DNA from 2 places in the Arthrobacter sp. P1_B9 genome. Region 2 is predicted to be linked to the other one. Evidence: riboswitches for the same ligand, from Rfam matches in the RefSeq annotation. Region 2 holds a riboswitch; the other holds the start of a gene.
What was found. Region 2 has a riboswitch for glycine ahead of gcvP (aminomethyl-transferring glycine dehydrogenase). Riboswitches for the same ligand answer to the same signal wherever they lie in the genome.
Positions count from the first base shown of each region.

Region 1: another riboswitch for glycine. It lies ahead of gcvP (aminomethyl-transferring glycine dehydrogenase); the one in region 2 lies ahead of gcvP (aminomethyl-transferring glycine dehydrogenase).

Region 1 covers NZ_JBFUAA010000017.1:487-7,071, forward strand. The annotation lists partial or broken gene AC1D1A_RS18625 (serine hydroxymethyltransferase) at 1-6, opposite strand, end outside; gene gcvH (glycine cleavage system protein GcvH) at 3-386, opposite strand; gene gcvT (glycine cleavage system aminomethyltransferase GcvT) at 908-2,056, opposite strand; gene gcvP (aminomethyl-transferring glycine dehydrogenase) at 2,069-4,990, opposite strand; glycine riboswitch at 5,030-5,144, opposite strand; glycine riboswitch at 5,146-5,244, opposite strand; gene AC1D1A_RS18645 (TetR/AcrR family transcriptional regulator) at 5,528-6,067, opposite strand; gene AC1D1A_RS18650 (MFS transporter) at 6,135-6,585, shown strand, end outside.
Region 2 covers NZ_JBFUAA010000009.1:164,298-173,694, reverse strand. The annotation lists gene AC1D1A_RS14200 (DUF4062 domain-containing protein) at 1-959, shown strand, start outside; gene AC1D1A_RS14195 (AAA family ATPase) at 1,258-2,952, shown strand; gene AC1D1A_RS14190 (type I restriction endonuclease) at 3,778-4,866, opposite strand; partial or broken gene AC1D1A_RS14185 (short-chain dehydrogenase) at 4,945-5,121, shown strand; glycine riboswitch at 5,265-5,362, shown strand; glycine riboswitch at 5,364-5,471, shown strand; gene gcvP (aminomethyl-transferring glycine dehydrogenase) at 5,524-8,370, shown strand; gene gcvT (glycine cleavage system aminomethyltransferase GcvT) at 8,381-9,397, shown strand, end outside.

The DNA.
Region 1 (6,585 bases), on a different contig from region 2:
GCTCACAGTTCGCCACCGTTCTTGGACGCGTACTCCTGGGCCGAGAGCAGCGGGCCGTCCGATTCGGCGGCCACCTTGAAGAGCCAGCCGGCCCCGTACGGATCGCTGTTGATCAGCGCCGGATCGGAAACGACGGCGTCATTGATCTCCACCACCTCGCCGGTGACCGGCGCGTAGAGGTCCGAGACCGACTTGGTCGACTCAACCTCACCACAGGTCTCCCCCGCAGTCACCGCGGAACCGACCTCGGGCAGGTCCACGTAGACGATGTCGCCCAGGGCATCCGTGGCGACGGCGGAGATGCCGATGGAAACAACGTTTCCGGCCTCGCGGGCAACCCACTCGTGCTCGTCGGAGTACTGCAGTTCAGGGGCAACTTTTGCCATGTGTTTTTCCTTTACGTTTGAAAAGTCGTGGGCCACAACAATTGTGGTGGGTTGGGTGGCGGATGAGGCAATTCCTCCGCGTGCTCGCTCGTCCCTCGCTTAGACGCACGCTTCCGGAATCCCCTCACCCGGCGCTATTCAGTTCAGTTTTTGGGGCCAGCCGTTTCCCCGGAAGAAACAGTGGCTTTTCGATATCTTCCAGAGCCGGGGTGCTCCGAGGCTTCAAGGGTGTCATCAAGCTCAACCCCCACTGATCGAGCCTGGGACAACCCAGAGCCGCGGTAGGCGCTACATCCCCCAGCACTTTTGGCTTTCGAAGGCGCCCCAAATGAGGCTTGGAACTCGAGGTGAGTTGAACCCGAGGTGAGCTGCAGGGCCCCTTCGGGCCCGACATCCGGGAGCATGCGTCTAAGGGAGCGTTACGTCCGCTCAGCGGGCGTCTTCGCGACCGAGCATGCAGAGGATGCCGGGTCCGACGGGCTGACGCAACCACAATCACGCAGCCCCCGGGACAGCTTCGGCTACTTTTGGCGCTTGTAGAAAGGCAGTGCGACCACTTCGAAGGGTTCGGCCTTGCCGCGGAGGTCGATGTCCAGTGCGGTGCCGGGCTCGGTGAATTCGACGTCGACGTAGGCCATCGCGACCGGGTAGCCCAGGCTCGGGCTGGGCTGACCGGAGGTGACTTCGCCGACGACGTTGCCGTCCTTGAGGACCGGGTAGTGGCCGCGGCCGGCCCGGCGCCCGAGGCCCTTGAGCCCGACGAGCTTGCGGCCCGTCGTGGCGCCGGCGCCGGTTTCCTTCTTGGCGGCCAAGGCGGCCTTGCCGATGAAGTCGCCTTCCTTGGACAGGGCGACGACGGGGCCCAGGCCGGCGGCGAACGGATCGCCCTCCAGGGAGAGCTCGTTGCCGTAAAGCGGCATGCCGGCCTCGAGACGGAGCGAATCGCGGGACGCGAGCCCGGCGGGGGTCAGCTCGCCGTCCTCTGCGATGGCGACGAGCGCCTGCCAGAGGGCGGCGGCGTCGTCGTTCGCGACGAAGATCTCGAAGCCGTCTTCACCGGTGTAGCCGGTGCGGGCCAGCAGGAGGTCCTGGCTGGCTCCAGCGAACATGAACGGGACGTCCACTGCGGCGTAGTACTTCAGGCCGGTGACGAGCTCGTGCTGCGCGGCGGGGACCAGGCGCAGCAGGATCTCCTGGGCCTTGGGTCCCTGCACGGCGATCAGCGAGATCTCGGCGGACGCGTCACGGACGGTGACGTCGAATCCGCCGTCCTTTCCGGAACCGGCGCGCTCGGCCAGGGCCGCGGCGACGACCTTCGCGTTGCCGGCGTTGGGGACCACAAGGAATTTCTGGTCGCCGCGGCGGTAGGTGATGAGGTCATCGATGATGCCGCCGTCCTCGTTGCAGATCAGCGAGTACTTGGCCTTGCCGATGGCCATCGCCGAGATCTTGCCGACCAGGGCGTAGTCCAGGAAGGCTGCGGCGTCGGGGCCGGTGACCCAGACTTCGCCCATGTGGGAGAGGTCGAACAGGCCCGCGGACTTGCGGACGGCGTGGTGCTCGGCTAGTTCCGAGCTGTACTTCAGCGGCATCTGCCAACCGCCGAAGTCCGTGAAGGAGGCGCCGAGCTTCTTGTGCTCTTCGTAAAGTGCCGTGTAATTCTCATTCATCGGTGGCTGTCCCTAGCTGTCAGAGTCGGAGTTGGCGGAGTCGTCGGAGTGGATTGCTGTGTCTTCTTCGAAGGCCTCGAGGGGAGGGCACGAGCAGATCAGGTTGCGGTCCCCGGCTGCGCCGTCGATGCGGCCGACGGGCGGGAAGTACTTGTCCTGCTTGAGCGTGTGGACCGGGAAGACGGCCTGCTCACGCGGGTACTCGCGGGTCCAGTCGGTGCTGATCACGGCAGCGGCGGTGTGCGGGGCGTTGCGCAGCGGGCTGTGCCCCACGGTGAAATCGCCGTTGGCCACCTGGTCGATCTCGGCGCGGATGGCGACCATGGCCGTGATGAAGCGGTCGATCTCGCCCAGGTCCTCGGATTCGGTGGGCTCCACCATCAGGGTGCCGGCCACCGGGAACGCCAGGGTGGGGGCGTGGAAGCCGTAGTCGATCAGGCGCTTGGCCACGTCCTCGGCGGTCACGCCGGTCTTGGCCGTGAGTTCGCGCAGGTCCAGGATGCACTCGTGGGCCACCAGGCCGCCTTCGCCGGTGTAGAGCACCGGGAAGGAGTCGTTGAGGCGGGCCGCGATGTAGTTCGCCGCGAGCAGCGCGGACTTGGTCGCCTCGGTGAGGCCGCGGCCGCCCATCAGCTTCACGTAGGCCCAGGAGATCGGCAGCACGCCGGCCGAGCCGTAGCGGGAGGCGGAGATCGGGGTTCCGTCGGCGCCGTTGGCGGGATCAGCAGCGTTGCCCGGCATGAACGGGGCCAGGTGCGCCTTGGCCGCGACCGGGCCGACGCCCGGTCCGCCGCCGCCGTGCGGGATGCAGAAAGTCTTGTGCAGGTTCAGGTGCGAGACGTCGCCGCCGAACATGCCGGGCTGGGCCAGCCCGACCAGGGCGTTGAGGTTGGCGCCGTCGATGTAGACCTGGCCGCCGGCGGCGTGGACCGCGTCGCATACCTCGCGGACATCGGCGTCGTACACCCCGTGCGTGGACGGGTAGGTGATCATGATGCAGGACAGCGCGTCCTTGTGCAGCTCGATCTTGGCGGTCAGGTCCGCGTGGTCGATCGTGCCGTCCGAAGCCGTGGCCACGACCACGACCTTCATGCCGGCCAACACGGCCGAGGCCGCGTTCGTGCCGTGCGCGGAGGCCGGGATCAGGCAGATATTGCGCTGGGCATCGCCGCGGGAGAGGTGGTAGCCGCGGATCGCCAGCAGCCCGGCGAGCTCGCCCTGGGAACCGGCGTTGGGCTGGATCGAGACCTGGTCGTAGCCGGTGATCTCGGTCAGCTGGCCTTCGAGGTCCTCGATCAGTTCACGCCAGCCGGCGGTCTGGGATTCCGGGGCGAACGGGTGGATGGAGGCGAATTCCGGCCAGGAGATGGCCTCCATCTCGGCGGTGGCGTTCAGCTTCATGGTGCAGGAGCCCAGCGGGATCATGGTCCGGTCCAGGGCAAGGTCGCGGTCCGAGAGGCGACGGATGTAGCGCAGCAACTGGGTCTCGGAACGGTGCGTGTTGAACACCGGGTGCTGCAGGTAGTCGGAGGTGCGCTCGACGGCGGGGTCCAGGCCGAACGCAGTGTCCGTGCCTGCAGCCGCGGCAGTCACGGACGCGCCGAACGCGGCTATGACGTCGGCGACGACGGCAACCGTCGTGGCCTCGTCGGCGGAGATGCCGACGGTGTCGGCGTCGATGGCGCGCAGGTTGACGCCCTTGGCGTCGGCTGCCGCGATGATCTCAGCTGCCCGGCCCGGCACGGAGACGGTGATGGTGTCGAAGAAGGAGGTGTGCAGCACATCCAGGCCGGCGGCCTTCAGGGAGGCGGCGATGGTCTTCGCGTGGACGTGGACCGACTGGGCGATTGCCTTCAGCCCGTCCGGGCCGTGGTAGACGGCGTAGAAGGAAGCCACGATGGCCAGCAGGGCCTGGGCGGTGCAGATGTTGGAGGTGGCTTTCTCGCGGCGGATATGCTGCTCGCGGGTCTGCAGGGCCAGGCGGTAGGCGGGAACGCCGGCGTTGTCCTTGGAGACACCCACGAGGCGGCCGGGCATGGAGCGCTCGAGCCCCTTCTGGACGGCCATGTAGGCAGCGTGCGGTCCGCCGAAGAACAGCGGCACGCCGAAGCGCTGGGCGGATCCGACGGCGATGTCAGCGCCCTGCTCGCCCGGGGACGTGATCAGGGTCAGGGAGAGGAGATCTGCCGCGACGGTGACGAGGGCGCCGCGTTCCTTGGCGTCGGCGATCACGGCGGTGTGGTCGAACACGCGGCCGGAGACGCCCGGCTGCTGCAGGACGACGCCGTTGATGACGCCGTCGGGCAGGCCCTTGGAGAGGTCGGCGACCTCGACCTCGAAGCCGAGGGCCTCGGCGCGGCCCTTGACGATCGCGATGGTCTGGGGCAGGCAGTCGGCGTCGAGGACGGTCTTGCCGTCGTGCGCCGTCTTGTTCTTATTCGCGCGGCGCATCATCAGCACGGCCTCGGCCACGGCGGTGGCTTCATCCAGCAGGGAGGCGTTGGCGATCGGCAGGCCGACCAGGTCCTGGACCATGGTCTGGAAGTTCAGCAGCGCCTCCAGCCGGCCCTGGGAGATCTCCGGCTGGTAGGGCGTGTACGCGGTGTACCAGGCCGGGGCTTCGAGGATGTTGCGGCGGATCACCGGCGGGGTGAGCGTGTCGTAGTAGCCCTGCCCGATCATCTGCACGGCGGTCTTGTTCTTCGACGCCAGCTTGCGCAGCTCGGCGAGGACTTCGACCTCGCTCAGGGCCGCGGCGAGCGCGAGGTCGGCGTCCTGGCGGATGTCCTTCGGAACGGCGGTGTCCACCAGGGCGTCGACGGTGTCGTAGCCGACAGCCTTCAGCATGGCGTCGACGTCGGCCTGGCGGCGCGCGCCGATATGCCGGTCAACGAAGGACGTGGAGGCTGGGGTAACAGTCACAAGGAACTCCATAACTCAGGCGGCGCAGGGTACGCCACATTGATTCGGGTTCCTCCCCGCTCTGTATTGGACCTGAGAGTTTCCGCGCAGCCCGCGTTTCAGGGCTCCGCTTGCACCGTCGGTGAGCACAGCATGTCCGGGACACGCCTGCTACTTTCCAGAGATGCCTTGCCGCGGCGGTACATGGGCCTGAGAGATTCCTGGGGAGGGTTTGCTCCTACGGCGCCTGCTTGTACCTACTTGCAGGACTCTCCCGCCGCAGATCAAAGGCGTATTTAATTGGGTGTTCAATCGGGGGTGACAACAGTCACAGCTCTCATTGTCCTATGCCGGGCGCGCGTCCGCAAACTCCCTCCCGGCGGCGGACCCAGGTTACGGGCCACGAGCCACCCGGCGGCGAATCCGGCGGCGCGAATTCGCCGGAAACGCCCGGAGTCGCCGTAACTTTCCGGCGTACTCGAACGCTTCCGGCGAATTCGGCGGGGAGTAAGGGGGGTCGGCGGGGAGTAGGGGGTCGGCGGGGAGTAGGGGTGGGTGTGGGTGTGGGCTTCAGCCGCGCAGGCGCTCGACGGCGGCCAGGAGGCTCTGGACGTCCGCCTCGACTTCCGGCGGCGGCCCGCCGGGACCCCGCGCCAGCATGGCGTTGAAGTACAGCCCGTCCCCCATGCACAAGACGGCCTTCGCCATGGCGGGCCCGACGTCGGCCGCCAGCAGTTCCAGCCAGCTCGCCTGGCCGGCGGCGAAGCGGCGGAGGGTTTCCCCGTGCGCCACCTCGGCGAGCCGCGTGGCCGCCACGAAGACCCGGTCCATGGGCGTGTCCGCCCACACCGAGGACTTGATGAAGTACGCCGCCGCCCCTTCCGGGGCTGCCGCCATGGCCGCAACATCGGCAGCCAGGAGCCGGTCCAGCCGTTCCAGCAGGACCGCGATCATGGCCTCTTTGGTCGGAAAATGGTAGAGCAGGCCGCCCTTGGAGACGCCGGCCCGGCGCGCGACGGCGTCCAGCGTCGCGGCGCGTTCACCGACTTCGATGAGCAGGGATTCGAAGGCATCGAGGACGGCCTCGCGGGCGACGGGTTTCCTGGGCATGCCTCCCATCATGCCTGTCCGCGCGCGCATTTCTTAACTGTACCGTCCAGACGGTACAGTTATCCTTATGAGCATTTCATCGATCACCGTAGCCACCAGCACTCCTGCGGCCACCGGACCCCGGGCACCGTGGCGTGACTGGGTGGCGCTGGCCCTGCTGATGTTCCCCGTCCTGCTCGTGGCCGTGGACAACACCGCGCTCACGTTCGCCCTGCCGGCCATCGCCAGCAGCCTGACCGCCTCCGGCGTCGAACTGCTCTGGATCGTCGATGCCTATCCCCTGGTCCTGGCCGGACTCCTGGTCGCGATGGGTTCCCTGGGCGACAGGATCGGCCGGCGCCGGCTGCTGTTCGTGGGCAGCGCGGGCTTTGCCGCGGTGTCGGCCGTGACGGCGTTCGCGCCGAGTGCGGAATGGCTGATCGCCGGCCGCGCCGGGCTTGGCCTTTTCGGCGCCATGCTGATGCCGTCCACGCTGTCGCTGATCCGGAACATCTTTCCGCAGCCCAACCGGCGCAGGC
Region 2 (9,397 bases):
GCATGGAGATGTTCAGTGCGGCCGACGATGAACAGTGGAGAATTATCACAAGGCACATCGACGAGTCGGACTACTATTGCGTGATCGTCGCTCATCGGTATGGTTCGACCGTCGACGGGATCAGCTTTACGCATAAAGAGTACGAATATGCGCTGTCTAAAGTGATCCCGGTAATGGGCTTCATTATCGAAGACTCCGTCGCATGGCCCGCCGAGTTTATTGACAAGGGGACCCCTGGGCGCCGCTCACTTTCCAGTTTCAAAGCGCTGGTTAAGTCCAAACCTGTTAGCTTCTGGAAGTCGGGGGATGACCTGTACGGCAAGGTCTCTATCGCTCTTTCTAAAGCTTTCACGGCAAACCCTCGGGAAGGGTGGGTTAGGTCCTCGGCTACCGCCGGCCCCGAACTCACCCAAGAACTCACACGACTGAGCGCGGAGAATGCTCGTCTGCGCGAGGAGTTGAAGACGATCTCTGCCGAGCGAGATGCCGATAAGTCATCGGAGGTTGAGAGTCTTATGGACAAGCTGATGAATATAGAACGCGTTCTCGACTATAAGTACAGCCAATACGATGCTGAGTGGGTGAGATCTAAGCCTCACACAATCGCGGACATATTTCTCGAACTTGCACCGTCACTTGCAACCGAACTGGAGCTGAGGGACGCATCCAACCACTTGGCAATGTCTCTCCGTGAAGATCAGGCCAAGAGCTGGTGGCTCGCGGCCATTAACCAGGTACGAGGCGTCCTCTCGGACCTGATGGCCCTGAGTCTTGTCGAACCTTCTGGGCGCAAACACGCTGTGGCCGATAAGGGCGAATACTGGACGCTTACTGAACTCGGTACCGAGCTGCATCGACACGTTCGACTTACCTTGATCGAAGAGCGTGACACCGCGCCGGAAGAGGATCCAAACGATGATATGCCGAATTCCATAGAATCGTCGGGTGTTCCAGTCTAGGTGACTCATGCCATGGCTGACTCGTGACCAGTGCCACGCACGCTCAGTCCCGGCCCCTGTATTTAGGCATCCATCCACCCTAATCTCCACTCTAGGACTGCAGAGATGACGGTGTTTCTCTGCGCCCATCTGCAGTAAAGGGGTGTGCCCTGAACGAATGGCAGCTGTGTCTTCCGTGCTAAGTACGCAGCGCGGGCGATCTGGGTGTTCTGCGCAGGAGGTGGTCAGGGCCGTGAGAGGACCCGGCGTTTGCTCCGTAAGCAGCAAACAAACATGAGCGATAAGCCATGATGGGATAGTGACACTAATCAACGGCTTTATTTTTCGCGGCTACCGGAGCTTCCCCTCAGACCGGCCAGCTATTATTTTTCCTCTGCGCAAGATAAATCTCATCGCGGGTCAGAACAACACCGGAAAATCCAATATCCTACGTGTGATCGCGGATACGTATGGCGCCGAGGCAAGTCCTTGGTCCACGTGGGATCGCCCACTAGGAGATGCGGAGCACTCTTTCGTCCGGCTGGAGCTAGTCCGTATAGAGGACATACTCTCGTGGGAACTGCCGTCTGCGGAATTGGAACGGATTGGTGCCTTCCTCCGTCTACCTGGCATCGCCTCTAGTTTGCGAGCAGATATGGTGGAAGTCGGTGTCACAGGGCAAAAAGGGATCGATCAGGAAGCTTTGAAGGCAGCAACCCGGGCAGCAGGCAATAGTCCGCTCGCCAATAGCTTGTCCTTGTCCTTGACCAGTACCGGTGGTGGTGGCGTAGGAGCTGATGCGTATAGGGTTCTTAGCCGGATTCTTCAGATGCGACCGCAGTCTCCCTCCGCGTTTACAGTGGGCGGCGTGAGAACAATCTCTGATGAGAGCGGTGAGGCTCCCGATCTGAATGGGCTGAGCATCAAGCGCCGCCTCTTGGAGTTGCAGAACCCGTCGACAGATCGCTTGCAGGACAAGGAACTATTCGGCAAGGTGCAGGACTTTGTCCGCGCCGTAATGGACGACCCGAGCATCACCATCGACATTCCCCACGATCTCTCGACGATCCACATCACGCAAGGGGGGCGCACGCTGCCCATTGAAAACGTCGGAACCGGCGTTCATGAGGTGGTGATCATCGCAGCTGCCGCAACGGTCACTCAGAGGTCAATTCTGTGCATTGAGGAACCTGAGGTGCACCTGCACCCAGTCCTTCAGCGCAAGCTGCTCCGGTATCTTGAGTCGAGTACAACAAATCAGTACTTCATCGCGACTCATTCGGCCCACATGCTCGATTCCGAGATCGGGAGCATTTTTCATGTTACTCGTGACAATGGAGTTTCGAGCGTCCGGTATGCCGGCGCTGCCAGAGAAAGGGCCGCTGTGTGTGCAGACCTCGGGTATCGTCCCTCGGACCTCGTACAGACCAATGCTGTCCTCTGGGTCGAAGGACCCTCGGATCGCATCTACCTCAAGCACTGGATCGAGCAACTCGCCCCAGGCCAATTTGTTGAAGGAACCCACTACTCAGTGATGTTCTACGGCGGAGCTTTGCTAAATGCACTATCCCCGCTCGACGCTGAGGAAGTGGAGGAGTTCATCTCCCTTCGCAACCTCAATCGGTACATGATGGTCTTGATTGACTCCGACAGGAAGTCCCGCGGCGGCCGCCTTAATCGCAATAAGGAGCGTGTGATCAGTGACCTGAGCGATGATCCCTCGACAGGTATGGCTTGGGTGACGGCCGGCTACACGATCGAGAATTACGTTCCCGAGCACGTTCTCACCTCCGCGATACGCGCCGCGCATCCATCCATCCGCGCACGCGCTCTGCCCGAACAAGAGCGATGGTCGAATCCCCTCGCCACTGGTCGGATCGGAATCCAACAGCCGAGTAAAGTCGCCATTTCGAAAATGGCAGTGCGGAACTGGGACAACGAGTGGCCGTTCGACCTGAAGAAGCGAGTTCAGGAAGTCATCGCACTTGTCAGGTCCGCAAATATCCATACGTGAACCGTGCCGGCTGGAGGATGTTCAACTGCCGGGCGAGTCAGGTGCCACGGAAGGGCGATTCAGAGATTTCCGCGCAACGATACCTGAGGACGTTCAGGCGAAGGATGAGATACAAGTGCGCGATATCTTCTCATCCATAATTCGGAATTCACTAAGGGCAGCGAGCCGCGTTGGCATGCGGACGAGATCGGCGATAACTTCATGTTTTGGCCAGGGCGGACGTTCGGTCCCGGCTTCCTTGGGAGCGCTCGGTCAGGTTGGTTCCTACCGCTGCTCTTTGCTTGTGTTCGCGCGGAGTGCAAACACAGCGTCGGCCATTTGGTGGTCATGGCTGCGGGAGCTAGGGTAACGCAAAGGACTTTACTTTAAAGTTCAACTTATTTACTTGACGTAAGGTCCAATATCGGCCGTCGCAGGGTGCCTTGGGGCCGCTGTCCTCGACGGGCGTGTGATCCATAGGTCTGAGCCGCAGGCACCCGCAGCACCCCAATAGCCGCCACCAAAGACGACACCGCATCTGGGTCCGTCCCCGCGCCCACTGGATCCACGCCTTCGAACGTCGCGTCAATCAAGGCGGCGCACAGATACCCGACAACCTCCTCGCGGACCCCGGCCGAAACCGAATAGGCCCTCGCCCGCTCGCGCTGCGGCTGACCGGCTCAGGTGTTCGGGGATGGCCGCAGCCGGCCACGCGTGACTGCGGGGTCCGGCAACACAGCAGGGGGGCGCTATTAAGGACAGCGGACGACGGTGGGAGGTCCCGCCGTCGTCCGCCTGTACCGACTGTGAAATCAGATGGCTGGACTGGGCCGCCAGTTTCGGCGCTTACAGGTAGCTTTTTACGCTCGCGCGGAGTGCTTCGGTGTGCTCGTAGATCTCTTCCAGCGAGCTAATCGGCACCCGCGTCTCCTCCCGGTTGTCGTCGAAAATGCCGATGTACTTCTGGGTGCGGTTGAAGTGCAGTCGCGCGATCGGCTTGCGGTTGTTGTCGTCCAGCAGCACCGCGAAATACGATTTGGCATCCCTCTGCGCTACGCGAGCGGGCTTGACTTCGCTGCAAACGATGGCCCGCACGATCTGGTACCCCTCGATTTCCTCCAGCGTTGTTTCCAGGCCGTCAGCCTCGGCCAGATCCGCTTCGGCCACGGGTGCGCTGGTGACGATGGAAGCGGCAGCGTCGTCAGTTTGGGGAAAGGCCGGGGCGCCGAGGGCCTTCTTCAGCCGCTCGTTCACCTGATCGTTCAGGAACTGTTTGGACGCTTTGGTCACCAAAGCGGTGAATTGTTCACGCACCTTCTGGGTGTAGGGGCCCGTATACACCCGACCGGTGAGGAACTTGATCCACTCGTCCTCGGGCTCCTTGAATTGTGCCGCCAGGGTCCGCTTGAGTTCGCCGATGTATTTCAGTTCGCCGGCCGCGCTGATGATCGAGTCGAGATCAAAGACGTCCCTGGACAGTTTTTGCAGCTCCGGAATCAGGGATTCGTCGATGTCGTTCAAGTCGAGCACCAGGAATGGCTTGGCATCCATGCGGTTCGGGGCATCGAGGTCCGTGAAGAATTGGTACACCTCGCCGTTGGTGAGGATGGCGATTCTGGCGTTGGTGACGGCAAAGTACCGGAAAAGCTGAGAGGCGTGCTCGATCTTCACGGGTTCCGAGGACTTCTTGCACTCGATCAGGATCTGTACTTCGCCGTCCTTGACGATCGCGTAGTCGATCTTCTCGCCCTTTTTGAGACCCACATCCGCGATGAACTCCGGGACCACTTCCAGGGGATTGAAGACGTCATAGCCAAGGATTGTGGAAATGAAAGGCATGACAAAAGCATTCTTTGTTGCCTCTTCTGTCTGGATTACACCTCGCTGCTGGCGCACCTTTGCTGCCAAAGCCGAAAGTTTTTCTGCAAACTCCATTTGTCCCCCTACGAATTGATAGTGCTGCCCACCGTAGCGCAGGCCTGTGCCAATTTGATGAAAAGTTGCGTTTGAGGGGCCCACTGGGGATCCCAGCTCGCGGCCGAACGCCTCGGCCCGCTGATGCAGGCCACCGTCCCCACCCCCGCCACCGCCGCGCAGCTCGCCGCGTCCATCACCTTCCTGCTCAGCGACGACGGCACCAACATCAACGGCGCCATCCTCGCATCCGACGGCGGCTGGTCCGCGCTGTAGGGGAGCGAGCCGAACGCAAACGGACGGCGGCAGGAGGTCCCGCCGTCGTCCGCGGGAACAGCGACTCAATTGAAATAAATTTTGCATCCTGCCCGGGAACCGGATAAATTGTGAGCTGTGTCACCGACCAGTGGCACAGCTTATGATCTGCGGCGGGAGAGTCCTGCCGGTACGTTCAGCAGGCGCCGTAGGAGCAAATCCTCCCCAGGAATCTCTCAGGCCCACGTACCGCCGCGGCAAGGCAACTCTGGAAAGCAGTCCGGGCAACCGGGCTCACCGACGGTGCAAGTGGCGCGCTGCTATCAGCAGGGCAAAACGGAAACTCTCAGGTCCAATACAGAGCGGGGAGGAACCCGAATCATCGTGGCGTCTTGATGCCACCTGAATTATGGAGTTCCTCTCATGACGGTTCAATCGTCCCCGTCCACCTTCGCAGACCGCCACATCGGCGCCCGCCGCCAGGCCGACATCGACACCATGCTCAAGGCCGTCGGCTACGACAGCGTTGATGGCCTCGTTGACAACGCGGTCCCCGATTCCATCCGCCAGGAAAAGCCCCTCACCCTGGACAGCCCCCTCAGCGAAGTCCAGGTGCTGGCCGAACTGCGCAAGCTCGCCTCCAAGAACAAGACGGCCGTGCAGATGATCGGCCAGGGCTACTACGACACCGTCACCCCGCCGGTGATCCGCCGCAACATCCTCGAAGCCCCCGCCTGGTACACCGCCTACACCCCGTACCAGCCGGAAATCTCCCAGGGACGCCTCGAGGCGCTGCTGAACTTCCAGACCATGGTCCAGGACCTCACCGCGCTCCCGGTCGCCAATGCGTCCCTCCTGGACGAGGCCACCGCGGTTGCCGAGGCTGTGCTTCTCATGCGCCGCGCCAACAAAAACAAGTCTGCTGCCGGGGCCAAGACCGTCCTCGACGCCGACTGCCTCCCGCAGACCATTGCCATCGTCAAGGGCCGCGCCGAAGCGCTGGGCTTCGAGGTGCAGGTCGCTGACCTCTCCGCCGGTCTGCCCGACGGCGACATCAACGGTCTCGTCCTCCAGCAGCCGGGCGTCTCCGGCCGGGTGTGGGATCAGTCCGGCGTGATCGCCGAGGCCAAAGAACGCGGCGCACTGGTCACCGTGGCGGCGGATCTGCTTGCCCTGACCCTGATCACCCCTCCGGGCGAGCAGGGCGCGGATATCGCCGTCGGCTCCACCCAGCGCCTGGGCGTGCCGCTGTTCTTCGGCGGCCCGCACGCCGCGTACATGGCGGTGCGCGAGGGCATGGAACGCACGCTCCCCGGCCGCATCGTCGGCGTCTCCAAGGACAACGCCGGTGTCCCGGCCTACCGCCTGGCCCTGCAGACCCGCGAGCAGCACATCCGCCGTGAGAAGGCCACCTCCAACATCTGCACCGCCCAGGCGCTGCTGGCCATCGTGTCCTCGTTTTACGCCGTTTACCACGGCCCCGACGGGCTGAAGGCGATCGCCCAGACCGTCCACAACAACACCCGCGCCCTTGCCGCCACGCTGAAGATCGTCGGCCGGGAACTGGTGAGCGACTCCTTCTTCGACACCCTCGCGGTCCGCGTGCCCGGCAAGGCCGCCAAGGTCATCGCCGCCGCCGAGGCCCGGGGCATCAACCTGCGGCTCATCGACGCGGACACAGTTGGCGTGTCCGTCGATGAAACCACGACGCCGGAGGTCCTCTCCGCGGTGGTCGTCGCCTTTGGCGCCGGCCCGGTGGTGGAGGCCAAGGGCTTCGAACTGCCCGAGACGGTGCTGCGCACCTCCGACTTCCTGCAGCACCCGGTGTTCAACACGCACCGCTCCGAAACCCAGCTGCTGCGCTACATCCGCAAGCTCTCGGACCGCGACCTCGCCCTGGACCGCACCATGATCCCGCTGGGCTCCTGCACCATGAAGCTGAACGCCACGGCCGAGATGGAAGCGATCTCCTGGCCGGAATTCGCCTCCATCCACCCGTTCGCCCCGGACTCCCAGACCGAGGGCTGGCGGGAACTCATCAGCGGCCTCGAAGCTGACCTCGCCGAAATCACGGGCTACGACCAGGTCTCCATCCAGCCCAACGCCGGATCCCAGGGCGAGCTCGCCGGCCTGCTGGCCATCCGCGGCTACCACCACTCCCGCGGGGACGCCCGGCGCAACATCTGCCTGATCCCCGCCTCGGCCCACGGCACCAATGCGGCCTCGGCCGTGCTCGCCGGCATGAAGGTGGTTGTGGTGGCCACAGCCTCCGACGGAACGATCGACCACGCCGATCTTCAGGCGAAGATCGAGGCGAACAAGGACGCGCTGTCCTGCATCATGATCACCTACCCGTCCACCCACGGGGTGTACGACGCCGACGTCCGCGAGGTCTGCGACGCGATCCACGCCGCCGGCGGCCAGGTCTACGTCGACGGCGCCAACCTCAACGCCCTCGTCGGGCTGGCCCAGCCGGGCAAGTTTGGCGGCGACGTTTCGCACCTGAACCTGCACAAGACCTTCTGCATCCCTCACGGCGGCGGCGGACCGGGCGTTGGCCCGGTTGCTGCAAAGGCCCACCTGGCGCCGTTCATGCCGGGGGACGCGAACAAGGTCGAACCGGGAAAGGGAGTTGCCATCTCCGCTTCGCGTTACGGATCCGCCGGTGTGCTGCCGATCTCCTGGGCGTACGTGAAGTTGATGGGCGGCCAGGGCCTCACCGAGGCCACCAAGTCCGCGCTGCTCGCGGCGAACTACATCGCATCCCGGCTGGATGAGCACTTCCCGGTGCTCTACACGGGGGAGAGCGGCCTGGTGGCGCACGAGTGCATCCTGGATTTGCGGGAACTGACCGCCAGGACCGGCGTCACCGCTGAGGACGTGGCCAAGCGCCTCATCGACTTCGGCTTCCACGCCCCCACGCTGTCCTTCCCCGTGGCGGGCACCCTCATGGTGGAGCCCACCGAGTCCGAGGACCTTGCGGAGATCGATCGCTTCATCGAGGCGATGATCACCATCCGCCAGGAGATCGACCAGGTCTCCAACGGCGATTTCACGGTGGAGAACTCCCCGCTGCGCAACGCACCCCACACGGCAGCCGCCGTCGTCAGCACCGACTGGACCCGCGAGTACCCGCGTGAGCAGGCCGCATTCCCCGTCCACACACTCAGGCAGGACAAGTACTTCCCGCCGGTCGGACGCATCGACGGCGCCGCCGGAGACCGCAACCTGGTCTGCTCCTGCCCGCCGCTTTCCGAATTCGAAAACTAAGGATTTTCTGATGAGTGAGAACTACACCGCTCTCTACGAGCAGCACAAAAAGGCCGGCGCCTCCTTCACGGACTTCGGCGGCTGGCAGATGCCGCTGAAGTACAGCTCCGAACTCGCCGAGCACCACGCCGTCCGCAACGCCGCGGGCCTGTTCGACCTCTCCCACATGGGCGAAGTCTGGGTCACCGGCCCGGACGCCGCGGCGTTCCTCGACTACGCCCTGGCCGGGAAGCTGTCGGCCGTGGCCGTCGGCAAGGCGAAGTACTCGCTGATCTGCCAGGAAGACGGCGGCATCATCGATGACCTCATCTCCTACCGCCGCGGTGAGGACAAGTACCTGGTGGTCCCCAACGCAGGCAACGCCAACGTCGTGGCCGCGGCACTGGCCGAAAGGGCCGGTTCTGCCCAAGAAGGCGGGTTCGACGTGACGGTGGAAGACGTTTCCGCCGAGATCTCGCTGATCGCCGTCCAGGGCCCGAACGCCGAAGCCATCCTGCTGACGCTGGTCCCGGCCGAGCAGCATGTCCTGGTCACCGAGCTGAAGTACTACGCTGCGGTTGAGGTTCAGATCTACGGACAAGATCTGCTCCTCGCCCGCACCGGTTACACCGGCGAGGACGGCTTCGAGATCTACATCTCGAACGAGGATGCGGCAGGTCTCTGGGAAGCACTGCTGGAAACCGGTGCCAGCCACGGGCTCATCCCGGCCGGCCTGGCCTGCCGTGACTCGCTGCGTTTGGAAGCCGGCATGCCGCTCTATGGCAACGAACTCTCCCGCGAAGGCAACCCATACGCAGCAGGCCTGGGCCCGGTCGTCTCGCTCGCCAAGGAGTCGGACTTCGTCGGCAAGGCCGCCCTGAGCGAGCTCAAGGCAGCCGGCGCAGGCTCCACGACCGGCCGCAAACTCGTCGGGCTCAAGGGCCTCGGACGCCGTGCCGCCCGCAGCCACTACCCGGTCCTCAAGGACGGCAACGTCGTCGGCGAAGTGACCTCCGGACAGCCCAGCCCCACCCTCGGCTACCCGGTC